3 regions of the Vibrio lentus genome follow, and region 1 is predicted to be linked to each of the others. Evidence: predicted binding sites of a transcription regulator. Region 1 holds the regulator's gene; each other region holds the start of a gene.

Region 1 (4,984 bases):
TAATCGGAAATAGGTGGCTAGGAATCTTGTAATCGAACTGCTTGTCGAGTGGAACAGGCAGTGCCACACGGGCAATCATTGGACGCATAAAGGGACGGCTTTATCTGAGTTGACGAGAGCGAACAGTCTAATGGATAAGGGCGTTAAATTCGAGGAGCAGTTTAGATGACAGAGCTTACTTGAGGCTTGAATGCTACTGGAGCCAGAAAATAACGCTTAATAGAGGGTTTAAGGACTGTGTTGGTGAAAAATGTATCAAATCAGTTGATCCTACCTCACAGATTCATTACTATACTGCGCCTTAAAGGTATGGCTTTATCGCTTTTTAGTGATGCTGCGGTGTCTTTATTTTATTTTTTAACAACGTGTGGTGTCCGGCTTAGAATCGGATGGCGACACGGCCTAATTGAGGTTATCCCATGAAAGCTGGAATCCACCCAGAATACAAAGCAGTAACAGCAACTTGTTCTTGCGGCAACACATTCGAATTCAACTCTACTCTAGGTAAAGATGGTATTCACCTAGACGTATGTGACAAATGTCACCCATTCTACACTGGTAAGCAACGTATCGTAGATACAGGCGGCCGTGTAGATCGCTTTAACAAGCGTTTCGGTGCTCTTTCTAGCAAGAAGTAATTCTCGCTATTTAGACATGAAAAAGGACACTTCGGTGTCCTTTTTTGTTGCCTGAAATTTGAGAAACCCCTGACTTTAATAACACTCTTCGCTTATCTCGACGATAGGCTGTCGATTTGAGTTTAGCTCCAACACTTTCCCCCTGAATTACTCCTCCCTAGAAATCCGCTCGAAAGTTCAACAAGCGATAGTAATTTCAACTGCTCACTGGTCTTATTAGTAGTGAAATCTCGTTTTTTAATGAGACAGAGGCTTTAACCACCTAGGAACTTTGAAGTACATCTATTAACATGAACAAGATCCCCCAAATAATAATATCCTAGGAACCTACACCTATGTCTGAAGACAGCCGCCAAGATCAATCCTCTCAAGAATTATCGCCTCAAGAACGATTCCGTCAGCAAGCTCTTGATTATCATGAGTTCCCAATTCCAGGCAAAATTGCCGTAGCACTGACGAAGCCTGCAAACTCTGCAGAAGATCTAGCACTTGCATACAGCCCAGGCGTGGCTGAGCCTGTTCGCGAGATCGCACAGAACGTTGATAACGTCTATAAATACACAGGTAAGGGCAACATGGTTGCTGTTATCTCTAACGGTACTGCGATTCTTGGCCTAGGTAACCTTGGTCCTATTGCTTCTAAACCTGTAATGGAAGGTAAAGCGCTACTGTTTAAGCGTTTTGCTGGTTTAGATTCTATCGATATTGAAGTAAAACACCGCACAATCGATGAGTTCGTTGATACGGTTGCGAATATCGCAGATACATTCGGTGGTATTAACCTAGAAGACATCAAAGCACCAGATTGTTTTGAGATTGAACGTCGCCTGATCGAGCGTTGTGATGTACCTGTATTCCACGATGACCAACACGGTACTGCGATTGTAACGGCAGCGGGTATGCTGAACGCGATCGAACTTCAGGGTAAGAAACTTGAAGAGTGTAAGATCGTTTGTTTAGGTGCTGGCGCAGCGGCTGTAGCATGTATGGAGCTACTGATTAAGTGTGGCGCTCAGCGCGAGAAGATCTACATGCTTGACCGTAAAGGTGTGATCCACACTCGTCGTGATGACCTAAACGAATACAAAGCGTTGTTCGCAAACAACACTGATAAGCGCACACTTGAAGATGTTATCGAAGGCGCTGATCTGTTCTTGGGTGTATCGGGTCCTAACCTATTACCAGCTGAAGCACTAACGCTGATGGCTGATAAGCCAGTCGTGTTTGCATGTTCAAACCCAGATCCAGAGATCAAGCCTGAGCTTGCTCACGAGGTTCGTTCTGACCTAATTATGGGTACAGGCCGTAGTGATTACCCTAACCAAGTAAACAACGTACTTTGTTTCCCATTCATTTTCCGTGGTGCACTCGATGTGCGTGCAAGCGAAATCAATGATGAGATGAAGCTAGCTGCAGTTAAGGCGATTCGTGAGTTAGCAAAAGAAGAAGTTCCAGCTGAAGTTCTAGCCGCTGCGGGTGAGACTGCATTGGAGTTTGGTACAGGTTACATCATTCCTAAGCCAATGGACCCACGTCTACTTCCTCGCGTTGCAAAAGCTGTTGCGGAAGCGGCGGTTGAGTCTGGCGTTGCTCGTATTGAGATGCCTGCTAACTATATGGCTTAATAGCTTATTATAGCGGTCGCTCTATTGAGCGAAAAAGAATAATAAAAAACCGACCCATTAGGAGTCGGTTTTTTTATGTCTATCATTCACTGCGCAGTCATAGAGGGCATAGTGGTTGATGTGACAAATAGGGTTCAGTTATCGCGAATCAATATTGAAGGCAGTGACTGAGTTGTTTTTATTCTTCGTCAAACGCTTCGAACTCGATACCCATCTCTGTCATCAGTTTTTTCACTTCAGTAGGGATATCGTCTGGACGGTCTTTACGAAGGTCTTCATCCGTTGGTAGTGGTTGGCCTGTGTACGCATGTAGAAAGGCTTCGCACAGTAGCTCACTGTTTGTTGCATGGCGTAGGTTATTAATCTGGCGGCGAGTACGCTCGTCAGTAAGAACCTTTAACACTTTTAGAGGGATAGAAACTGTAATTTTCTTTACTTGTTCGCTTTTCTTTCCATGCTCAGCATATGGGCTTATGTATTCACCATTCCAGTCGGCCATTGCGTACCTTCATCACTTTAGTTGTTAGAATAAATTAATAGTGGTGATTTTAGCGGGATTTACTGCCATAAGCAAAGACATATGGACGTCTAGAAGTGTTGACGTCTCACGTTTATGAAAGTAAAGTGAATAACATATATCTAACACAGCCGCAAAATGCCGACAAGCAGCTGTGATTCTCAGACGCAAAACTTGTAAGGAAGCACCTATGAGCAGCCGGAAGCCAGCAACCATCGCAGTACGTACTGGCATCGAGTCAGACACGCAACACCATGCCGTTGTCCCACCTATTTATCTTTCGACTAACTATGGGTTTCCCGCTTTTGGTGAAGTGCCAAAGTATGATTATACCCGCTCTGGTAACCCAAACCGTGGTTTATTAGAAACGGCACTGTTTGAACTTGAGTCTGGTAAAGGCGCGGTTGTCACTAACTGTGGTACTTCGGCACTTAACTTATGGGTTTCTGCTTTCTTAGGTGGCGATGATCTTATTATCGCACCGCACGACTGCTACGGCGGCACTTACCGTCTGTTTAATACACGCTCACTTAAAGGTGACTTCAAAGTTCTGTTTGTTGATCAATCGGATCAAGCCGCGCTGGATGCAGCGATCGCGCTTAAGCCAAAGTTGATCTTAATTGAAACACCATCGAATCCATTGGTTCGTGTGGTTGATATTGCAGAAACTTGCCGCAAAGCGAAAGAAGTGGGTGCTCTGGTTGCTGTCGACAACACGTTTTTGACGCCTGTGTTCCAAAAGCCTTTAGAGCTGGGTGCTGATTTTGTTATCCACTCAACCACCAAGTACATCAATGGACACTCAGATGTTATTGGTGGCGTTGTGGTCACGAAAACTGAAGAACACGCTGAAGAGTTAGCATGGTGGGGCAACTGTATTGGTGCAACCGGCACACCATTTGATAGCTATATGACTCTACGTGGTATTCGTACGCTAGGTGCGCGTATGCGTGTTCACGAAGAAAGCTCACGTGAAATTCTGACGGCTCTGCAACAACAAGATCTGGTGGGTACAATTTACCACCCAAGCCTTCCTGAACATCCGGGTCACGAGATCGCGAAGAAACAGCAGTTGGGCTTTGGTTCCATGCTGAGCTTTGAGTTTGCGGGCTCTTTTGAAGCACTTAAATATTTTGTCGATAAGTTAGAGCTATTTTCTTTGGCTGAATCACTGGGTGGTGTTGAAAGCTTGATTTGTCACCCTGCGTCGATGACTCACCGTGCGATGGGCGAAGAAGCTCTAGCAGAAGCGGGTGTTTCTCAACAACTACTGCGCCTTTCTGTTGGTCTTGAAGATGCAGAAGACCTCATCGACGATCTCAAGCAAGCTTTCGAAAGAACGCAACGCTTTATCGCTGAAGGGGAGGGTTAATAATGGCAACCTTTCGCCAGCTACATAAATTTGGTGGCAGCAGTTTAGCGAATCCTGAATGTTACCAACGCGTGGTCAACATTCTTAGAGAATACTCATCAGCAACGGATTTAGTCGTTGTATCAGCAGCGGGTAAAACAACCAACCGTTTGATTGAGTTTGTTGAAGCGCTCGACAAAGATGGCCGCATTGCTCATGAATGCCTACAAACCCTTCGTCAGTTCCAGCTTGAACTGATTGAAGCACTGCTTGAAGGCGAAGCCGCTTCTCAACTAACGGCAACCATCCAACAAGAATTTACCGCTTTGGGTGAGCTCACTGCTCCCTTGAGCGAAGCACAAAAAGCGCAAGTGCTGGGTCATGGCGAGATTTGGTCTTCACGTTTGTTGGCGACTTTGTTGTGCCAGCATGACTTACAAGCGGTTGCTCAAGACGCTCGTGCCTTTTTGCGTGCAGAAGCGGGGGCTCAGCCTGAAGTTGACCGTGCTCGCTCGTATCCTCTGATTAAGGAAGCTCTAGCGCAGCATGCGCATTGTCGTGTGGTGATTACGGGCTTTATGGCTCAAAACACTGAAGGTGAAACGGTTCTACTCGGTCGTAACGGCTCGGATTACTCAGCAACTGTGATTGGTGCTTTGGCTGAAGTTGAACGTGTGACGATTTGGAGTGATGTGGCAGGCGTATATAGCGCTGACCCTCGCTTGGTTTCGGATGCGTGTTTACTGCCTCTGCTTCGTCTGGATGAAGCGAGTGAGTTAGCTCGTTTAGCGGCTCCAGTGCTTCATAGCCGAACGTTACAGCCTGTCGCTCAAAGTGCTATGGATTTAAGCTT
Region 2 (4,984 bases), 190 kb from region 1:
TAAAAGGCATTACTTGAATAACTCAGTTTACTCATGACAGATTGATCTGCTGCTTGTAAGGATTAGTCTAGGAGAAAACAAATCCCAGATACAAAAAACCGAGCTCTACGCTCGGTTTTTTCTTTCATTTTACTGTTAACACTAGGCTAGCAATCAATGATTAAGCTAAAAGCTCTTTCGCTGTATTTACTACGTTTTCAGTAGTGAAACCGAACATCTTGAACAGCTCGCCTGCTGGTGCAGATTCGCCGAACGTTGTCATACCAATGATCTTGCCACCGAAGCCAACGTACTTGTACCAGAAGTCAGCAATGCCAGCTTCAACAGCGATACGAGCTGTAACGTCAGATGGAAGTACAGACTCACGGTACTGCGCGTCTTGCTTGTCGAATGCGTCAGTTGCAGGCATAGAAACTACGCGTACTTTCTTGCCTTCAGCTGTTAGTTCAGCAGCAGCGCTAACCGCTAGTTCAACTTCAGAACCAGTCGCGATAAGGATAAGCTCTGGTTTGCCTTCGCAATCTTTCAGGATGTAACCACCCTTAGCGATGTTTGCCACTTGCTCAGCGTCACGATCTTGTTGTGCAAGGTTTTGACGAGAGAAGATAAGTGCAGAAGGACCATCTTTACGTTCGATTGCCAGTTTCCAAGCAACAGCAGACTCAACTTGGTCACATGGACGCCATGTGCTCATGTTTGGAGTTAGACGTAGAGATGCGATCTGTTCAACCGGTTGGTGAGTAGGACCATCTTCGCCTAGGCCGATCGAATCGTGCGTGTAAACTTGGATGTTCTGAATTTTCATCAGAGCAGCCATACGCATTGCGTTACGTGCGTATTCCATAAACATTAGGAACGTCGCGCCGTATGGTACGAAACCACCGTGCAGAGCGATACCGTTCATAATAGCCGTCATACCGAATTCACGTACACCGTAGTGGATGTAGTTACCAGAAAAGTCATTTGTTTCAAGCGACTTAGAGCCAGACCACATAGTCAGGTTAGAAGGCGCAAGGTCAGCAGAGCCGCCCATGAATTCAGGTAGCATAGCACCGAACGCTTCTAGAGCATTTTGAGACGCTTTACGTGAAGCGATGTTAGCTGGGTTAGCTTGAAGGTCAGCAATGATTGCGTTTGCTTTCTCTTCCCACTCAGCTGGTAGTTCGCCGTTTGTACGACGTTTGAATTCTGCTGCTAGCTCAGGGTGAGCCGCTGCGTATGCGTCAAACTTAGCATTCCACGCTGCTTCTTTCGCTGCGCCTGCTTCTTTCGCATTCCACTCAGCTGCGATATCAGCTGGAATTTCGAAAGGACCGTGTTCCCAACCAAGTGCCGCTTTAGTTGCTGTAATTTCATCAGCGCCTAGTGGAGCACCGTGACAGTCGTGCGTACCCGCTTTGTTTGGAGAACCAAAACCGATGATAGTTTTAGTACAGATAAGTGTTGGACGAGGATCCGCTTTAGCTGCTTCAATAGCAGCATTGATAGCGTCAGCGTCGTGACCATCAACTGCTGGGATTACGTGCCAGCCGTAAGCTTCAAAACGCTTAGGTGTATCGTCAGAGAACCAACCTTCAACTTCGCCATCGATAGAGATGCCGTTGTCATCCCAGAAAGCAACCAGCTTACCAAGACCTAGCGTACCCGCTAGAGAACATGCTTCGTGAGAAATACCTTCCATCAGACAACCATCACCCATGAACGCATAAGTGAAGTGATCGACGATGTCGTGGCCTTCTTTGTTGAACTGTGCAGCCAATGATTTTTCAGCCATCGCCATACCAACAGCATTGGTGATGCCTTGGCCTAGAGGACCCGTCGTTGTTTCGATACCAGGAGCGTAACCGTACTCTGGGTGACCTGGAGTCTTAGAGTGCAGTTGACGGAAGTTTTTCAGGTCTTCAATTGAAAGCTCGTAACCTGCAAGATGAAGCAGAGAGTAAATCAACATTGAACCATGGCCGTTAGACAGAATAAAACGGTCTCGGTCAGCCCACTCTGGGTTTGCTGGGTTGTGGTTCAAGTGACCACGCCAAAGAACTTCAGCGATGTCAGCCATACCCATAGGTGCGCCAGGGTGGCCTGAATTTGCTTGTTGAACGCCATCCATGCTAAGTGCGCGAATTGCATTGGCTAGATCTTTACGAGAAGGCATGTCTGCTCCTGAGTACATAAGCGATTTAAAAAAGAGATTGATGCTAAAGTTTTCATTTTTATTAGCGCGGGTATTCTCTCAAACGACTTTAGCGACTGCAAACGTTTTACTGGCATTTTAACGGTCACTTTTCGCAATTTTCGAACATTTACATCACTTAGCAATGCGTTATCTCGACCGATACGCAAACGTTTAGTTATGACATATCATAAAAAAGAGCTTGTAATTCGACCGCTGGAATTTAGAATAGCCGTCTAGATGTAGAAACACCTACAAAATATACTGTATTTAATGGCGGCGCTTCCTAGCTTGCGACGCCTAAAATTATTTGCATTTAACTATTTGCAACTAAAAACTAAACTAAAAGTGGAGCTCTCATGGCTAAGCACCTATTCACTTCTGAATCTGTTTCAGAAGGCCATCCAGATAAAATTGCAGACCAAATCTCTGATGCTGTTCTTGATGCCATCTTGGAACAAGATCCAAAAGCACGTGTTGCTTGTGAGACTTACGTAAAAACCGGCATGGTTATGGTTGGCGGTGAAGTAACAACGTCTGCATGGGTTGATATCGAAGAAATCACTCGTGAAACAGTTCGTGAAATTGGTTACGTTCATTCTGATATGGGCTTTGACGCTGACTCTTGTGCAGTACTAAACACAATTGGTAAGCAGTCTCCAGACATCAACCAAGGTGTTGATAAAGCCGATCCTAAAGATCAAGGCGCAGGCGACCAAGGTATCATGTTTGGTTACGCGACTAACGAAACACCAATCCTAATGCCAGCTCCAATTACTTATTCTCACCTTCTTGTTAAGAAGCAAGCTGAAGTACGTAAGAGCGGCAAGCTTGACTTCCTTCGCCCAGATGCGAAATCTCAAGTTACGTTCCAATACGACCAAGGTAAGATTGTTGGTATCGACGCAGTGGTTCTTTCAACTCAACACTGTGATTCAGTAACAACACCTGACCTACGTGAAGCGGTAATGGAAGAGATCATCAAGCCAGTACTTCCTGCTGAGTGGATCAACAAAGACACTAACTTCTTCATCAACCCAACCGGCCGTTTCGTAATCGGTGGCCCAATGGGTGACTGTGGTCTAACCGGTCGTAAGATCATCGTTGATACCTACGGCGGCGCAGCTCGTCACGGTGGCGGTGCATTCTCTGGTAAAGATCCATCAAAAGTTGACCGTTCTGCAGCTTACGCAGCTCGTTACGTTGCGAAAAACATCGTTGCTGCTGGTATGGCTGACCGTTGTGAGATTCAATTGTCTTACGCTATCGGTGTTGCAGATCCAACATCTATCATGGTTGAAACGTTTGGTACTGAGAAAGTAGCTCACGAAATCATCATTGAAGCAGTTCGTCAAAACTTCGACCTACGTCCATACGGTCTTCAAGAGATGCTGAACCTTCTTCAGCCTATCTACAAGCAGACTGCTGCATACGGCCACTTCGGTCGTGAAGAGTTCCCTTGGGAAGCGACTGACAAAGCAGCAATCCTTGCGGACTTCGCTGGCCTAAAATAATTTAGCCACTGCGATTTGTTTCTTTAAAGCCCTTACTGCTTAGTAAGGGCTTTATTTTTATGCACTTACCAAACCTTTCCTTGCTAGAACACCCTGCCCAAGTCTTCTTTACCGTTAACCACTTAGTATAAAAACCCACCGATAATTTGTGTTTTCGAACACTACTGACAATAGTTAAGGTAACTCCTAGGCGATCAAGCTCACATTTAACTCAAAGTAATTCAGTCTGATAGCTCTCGTTAAATGCACGCTAGAACAATAACTGGGACGAAAAAGAGCATTTTAGCTCAACACCATAATCCTCATATGATCGCAATACTGAGCTTTATGGAACTATAACTAGGACGTTATTTAACTAGGGGGATATATGCCTCGTACTGTACACCCATCCGAACTGAACGATAAGAAACACAAGGTCAGCGATCAGGATTATGCTCGCACTATTCCTTGTAACCAAGTAAGCATATCCGCCCCATTCCATTGGTTATCGCTTGCACTGCATGACTTAGTGAGAATGCCATTAATCAGCGCATTTTACGGTTTGTGCTTTATGGGTGCGGCCATCGCAATTGTTCAACTTGTCCAATGGCAAGGAACACATTTGGTCGTTATGCCAAGCTTGATTGTGTACATGCTAATAGGGCCGTTTCTTGCCTTAGGCCTGTATGACGCAGCCTGGGAAAGAGAAAAGGGGCACAACGCTAGCCTACTGCACTCGATGAAAGCCATCACACGGAACTCAACCCACCAATGGGCGTTTGCGATTGTATTAATGGTCGCGATGATATTCTGGATGCGTATCGCAGCATTATTGCACGCACTTTACCCTTCAGTACAAGGTGCACCATTGACCGAATTTGCTCCCTTCTTAATTACAGGATCTGTGATTGGTTTTGTTATCGCTAGCCTGATATTTAGTATCTCAGCATTTTCAATTCCACTAATGATGGAGAGACGTGTAGATGTAATGAGTGCGATTTTTACTAGCTTCAACGCTGTTAAATCAAACATCCCTGCGATGGTCGTTTGGGCTGGTATCATTGGTACTGGTATCTTAGTCGGCTTCGCGACCTACGGTGTGGGTATGATTGTAACGATGCCATTACTTGGCTACGGAACATGGCATGCTTACCACGAAGTCATCAAAAAGAAACATCACGTTTAAATCGTTTCACGATCGATGAGCAATGTTATGATAAGGCCTTAGCTTAAACGCTGAGGCTTTTTTTGGAGTTAACAACGCTTGTCTTACACCCCGCAACAACATCGAGTAAATAAAAAACTGGGCGAATGCCTA
Region 3 (4,984 bases), 1.1 Mb from region 1:
CTAAGCCTTTAAACCAAGTTGTCGATATGAGTGTGAATAGCTACTGCACCAACTCAGAAGTAAGAGCAAACCTAGACATGGGCTTGGCTTACAACATCAAGATTCGCAACACTCGCGGACAATTGATGGTTGAGAAGCTGATCAGCAAAGATACTTGCCAGAGCAGCAGCTAGATTCGATATTCGAGCAAGCATTAAACAGAAAGGCCTCGCATTTGCGAGGCCTTTTTTGTAGTTCATCGTGGATTAGCGGGTAATCAAACCCTAGTATTAGTTATGCTCAAGCTTCTGAGGCTTCCCACTCTTTAGGCAGTGTCTTAGTCGCCGAAACTAAGTTAGTTAGTGCGGCTTCTGTCTCTGCCCAGTTACGCGTCTTTAATCCACAATCTGGGTTCGCCCACAAACGTTCTGCTGGGATTTTTTCTGCGGCTTTCTTAAGTAAATCCACAATCCACTCTTCTGAAGGAATGTTCGGCGAGTGAATATCGTAAACACCGGGGCCAATCGCATTCGGGTAGTTGAACTCTTCAAACGCTTTCAGCAGTTCCATGTTCGAACGAGAAGTCTCAATGGTAATCACATCGGCATCTAGCGCGGCCACTGAATCAATGATCTCGTTGAACTCGCTGTAACACATGTGGGTGTGGATCTGAGTCTCAGGCTTGGCACTCGCTGCTGAAATCTTAAAAGCATCCACTGCCCACTCTAAATATTCGGCATGGTCACGCTTTTTCAGTGGCAAGCCTTCGCGAATAGCAGGCTCATCAATTTGAATAATGTTAATGCCTGCGTCTTGTAAATCCGACACTTCATCACGCAGCGCAAACGCCAATTGATTGGTGATCTCTTTACGTGAGATATCTTCACGCGGGAATGTCCAACATAAGATAGTGACAGGCCCTGTAAGCATGCCTTTCATCTGCTTTGAAGTCAGAGATTGAGCATAGGTAGACCATTCCACCGTCATCGGCTTTTCACGCTCAATATCCGCAACAACGATTGCTGGTTTCACGCAGCGAGAGCCATAACTTTGTACCCAGCCAAACTTAGTCGTTTGGAAGCCGGCTAGGTTTTCTGCAAAGTATTCCACCATGTCATTACGCTCAGCTTCACCATGCACAAGCACATCTAAATCAAGGGCTTCCTGACGTTTGACCGCATCCGCAATGTGACCTTTTAGTGCGTTGGTGTATTCCGCTTCACTCAATTGACCAGTGCGGTAAGCACTACGCTGAACTCGGATCTCACCTGTTTGTGGGAATGAACCGATCGTTGTGGTTGGTAACAACGGTAAGCCGAGAACTTCAGACTGATGCGCCGCACGTTCTGCATAAGGCGCACTTCGCTCTGCTAACGCTTTAGTGATGGTATTAAGGCGCTCTTGTACCTGAGGCTTATTCACATGAGTCGCGCTCTTACGAGCAACAATTGGTTGGCTGTACGTCTCACACGCTAAGATGGCATTATGATCGCCATCTAACGCGGCCCCCAATAAACTCACCTCAGTGACTTTTTGTTTCGCGAAAGCAAACCAACTCTTCACTTCTTCGCTGAGCGAATCTTCTAACTCCAAATCTACCGGGCTATGCAGCAAAGAACATGAACTAGCCACCCACAGTTTGTCTCCTAGCTTCTCTTTCACTGGCTGTAATCGCTCCAGTTGCGTGGCCAAATCAGCTCGCCACACATTACGACCGTTAATCGCCCCTGCAGAAAGCACCCAATCTTCCGGTAGCTTGTTTACCACTTCATCAAGTTGCTGCGGTGCTGCAGCCAAGTCGATGTGTAAGCCGTTGACGGGCAGCTCTACGATTTTATCTAGCGTGTCTGTCACCGAATCAAAGTAAGTGGTAAGCAATAGTTTTACATCGCCTTGAATCACTTGATAAGCCAGTTTGAATGAATCTACCCACTTAGTCTCAAGTTCCAGAGAGAGAATGGGTTCATCGATTTGAACCCACTCAACACCCAGCTTAGCGAGTTTTGCCAAAATAGCTTGGTAAGCGGTAAGAAGACGTGGAAGTAGAGATAAGCGGTCAAAGTCCTCTTCTACTTCTTTGCCTAAGTACAAGTAAGAGAGTGGTCCAAGAAGTACAGGCTTAACTTTGTGTCCTGCTTTGATCGCTTCGTTCACTTCGTCAAACAGCTGCGGCCAACTCACTTCAAACGAATCATCTTTACTGAACTCAGGAACAATGTAGTGGTAATTGGTGTTGAACCACTTGGTCATGTCAGAAGCCGCTGAACTGTCTTTCGTGACATCATTCGACGTATGCGTACCACCGCAGCAAGTAGATTGAACTTGAGACTGACCACGACCAACGCGGAACAAGGTATCTAAATCTGGGAAAGCTTTTTCATCTTCAGAACCACCAGCATGACGCTTGGGAACATGGCCTAGAAGTAGCGTCGTTGTCAGAACATGGTCGTACCATGCAAAGTCACCCGCAGTTGCAAAGCTAAGATTCGCGTCGGTTTGTACATTCCAGTTACGCTTTCTTAGCTCGCTGCCGAGCTGCTTAAGCTCTGATTGGTTAATCTCACCGCGCCAGTATTTTTCTAGTGTAAATTTAAGTTCGCGTTTTTCACCGATGCGTGGGTAACCAAGAATATGCGTTGTTGTCGTCATGAGTCTGTTCCTTATTCGATAATTTTAATTTCCGGTCAGACTGCCTGTGATGATTTCATTTTTTACAAAGGCGTCTGGATGGCTAAACTATCGCCTTAATCCGATCTATGAACAACGTCCAAATATTCATCTTGTTTATTAATAATATTCATCTTGAATCATCCAAAGATGAACAGTTTAAATCCATCTGGACATCTAGACGTTTACAAGAGAGCAAAAACACCGTAGGGTGATTATTAAGAAATATTGAATTGGCTTAGGGAATATGAGGAATACTCATGATAGAGCTTAAACACCTTCGAACATTGACCACCTTGAGAGACAGCGGCTCACTGACTGCGACCGCAACCTCTCTTCACCTGACTCAGTCGGCGCTTTCGCATCAATTGAAAGACCTTGAGGCTCGTATTGGCGGTCAGCTTTTCCTGCGTAAAACTAGGCCCGTAAAATTCACCTCTGAGGGTGAGATCTTGCTTAAGCTCGCAGATGAGATACAACCAAGAATTGCCAAAGCAGAGAACGAACTCGCGAGCCTGAAAGAGGATGTGAATGGGCGATTGCACATGGCGATCGAATGTCACTCCTGCTTCCAATGGTTAATGCCCGCTTTGAAGGAGTACCAAGTTGCTTGGCCAAGCGTGACCCTAGATTTCTCGTCAGGGTTTGGCTTTGAACCTTTACCGGCTTTGATGGCTGGGGAATTGGACTTGGTGATCACCTCAGACATTCAGCCGCGTTCAGAGGTCCATTACGAACCGCTCTTTGATTTTGAAATGCGTTTAATCACCGCTATTAACTCCCCTTTGGCGGAAAAGCCAAGTATCGATCCGCAAGATCTTAGCGATATCACGATGCTCTCTTATCCAGTTCAAAAGCAGCGTCTTGATGTTGTGAAGCACTTTTTGCAGCCGGCAGGCGTAGAGCCTAAAAAATGGAAACAGGCAGACAACACATTGATGTTGGTGCAGATGGTATCAGCAGGTCTAGGGGTTGCAGCCTTACCTAATTGGGCGATCAGTGAGTTTTCAAGACAAGGGTTAATCGCCAGTAAACCATTGGGCAACGGACTTTCAAGACGATTGTTTGCTGCGGTAAGAAACTCAGAGAAAGACAAACGTTATCTGCAGGCTTTCTTTAGCACGGCAAGACAGCAGAGTAAGAGCCACCTAGATGGGATTGAGGTCGTTTAAGAGACTCGTTGTTGGGTTAGTTTATGCATGCGTTGAACCAGATAGGTATGCGCCAGAAACAAAAAAGTCACAGGTTATCTGTGACTTTTTTATTACCAATACCGACAACAGGCAATGAGTGTTAATTCACGATAGAAGAAACTCTCATTGTGAGCTTATCTTGAGTAAGACTTGAACTGATTCGTCAGTGGGTCGTATTGATAGCCAAGCATATCGAGCTTACCGACGACACTTTCTATATCCATTTCATACATGCTGACCAGCTCTTCAAAACTATCGCATTCCAAACGAAGCTTTTCGTTGACGATCCCGAGCAAGATAATGCTATCGAAACCTTTGACGTTGCTTAAATCCATCCTGAACTCCTAACGAACACACGATTAGAATTAAGTTTAGAACGCTTACCAGCCGCATGCTTAAAAACAGATCACACTTCTTTCGCTAGCACGGATTTTATCGACTAAAAGTTTCGCAAGCTCGACAACCTCTTACAACGCCCAAACCGGTGTTAAGCCAATCACTGACGCTAACAACATCAGCAATGCTATCGTTAACTGCAACTTCTCAGGTGTTTTGACAAACAGCAAATGCCAACACCAAACCACGATAGAAGAGATAAGCAAAGCAAAGCTAAACAACAAGGTTGAAATAACAGGTTCTAGTTGCGCTTCAGACAGTGAATAAACGTTAATCACTGTCGCCAACACCACCAGCATGCCACTTAATACGCCCACAACAGGCAGAACGCGATGAAATGCTTGTAAGCGCGTTCTTGCGATAGTCAGCAGTAAATGTCCGAAAGAAGCACCCAGTAAAGCCACCAACAACACAGTAGTGATAATACCCACTGGGTTTACCTGTTCGCTTGCTTGGATAGCAACGTATGACAGCGCCAAACCACACGCAAGATACATCACCCAGATAGGGCCTGAGTCACGTGTCTTCTTAGTTTGAACTTGAGAATAGAAGTAAAAGATAGCGAATACGATCAGAAACGCTTCAATTCTTAATGAAGCAACAGCAAGCCAAAGCACGCCAATCGCAGGTAACATCTTGTGAATACGGCCACGTTGACCAGGGCAAATATCCCCCTTCACTAAGATTAAAGTTAAGATCAGTTGGGCTCCTAATAACATGGGAGCAAATTGTACTAATAATGATTCGAC

What was found. Region 1 encodes MetJ, which represses methionine synthesis genes. Its sites were predicted from a motif close to TTAGACNTNTANANGTCTAA; they were not measured.
Region 2: a site for MetJ is predicted at 2,402-2,421, ahead of metK (methionine adenosyltransferase). Genes of this name have one in related genera too.
Region 3: a site for MetJ is predicted at 2,816-2,835, ahead of metE (5-methyltetrahydropteroyltriglutamate--homocysteine S-methyltransferase). Genes of this name have one in related genera too.

What each region holds. Positions count from the first base shown of each region.
Region 1 is NZ_JAUFQE010000002.1:2,783,576-2,788,559, reverse strand. It holds gene priA (primosomal protein N') at 1-88, opposite strand, end outside; gene rpmE (50S ribosomal protein L31) at 420-638, shown strand; gene QWZ07_RS21030 (malic enzyme-like NAD(P)-binding protein) at 974-2,263, shown strand; gene metJ (met regulon transcriptional regulator MetJ) at 2,442-2,762, opposite strand; gene QWZ07_RS21020 (O-succinylhomoserine (thiol)-lyase) at 2,971-4,152, shown strand; gene QWZ07_RS21015 (bifunctional aspartate kinase/homoserine dehydrogenase II) at 4,155-4,984, shown strand, end outside.
Region 2 is NZ_JAUFQE010000002.1:2,592,399-2,597,382, forward strand. It holds gene tkt (transketolase) at 161-2,155, opposite strand; gene metK (methionine adenosyltransferase) at 2,533-3,687, shown strand; gene QWZ07_RS19950 (DUF2189 domain-containing protein) at 4,055-4,852, shown strand; gene QWZ07_RS19955 (SprT family zinc-dependent metalloprotease) at 4,931-4,984, shown strand, end outside.
Region 3 is NZ_JAUFQE010000002.1:1,725,327-1,730,310, forward strand. It holds gene QWZ07_RS16120 (GspS/AspS pilotin family protein) at 1-173, shown strand, start outside; gene metE (5-methyltetrahydropteroyltriglutamate--homocysteine S-methyltransferase) at 280-2,628, opposite strand; gene QWZ07_RS16130 (LysR substrate-binding domain-containing protein) at 2,907-3,818, shown strand; gene QWZ07_RS16135 (DUF4250 domain-containing protein) at 3,974-4,174, opposite strand; gene QWZ07_RS16140 (HI_1241 family integral membrane domain) at 4,307-4,984, opposite strand, start outside.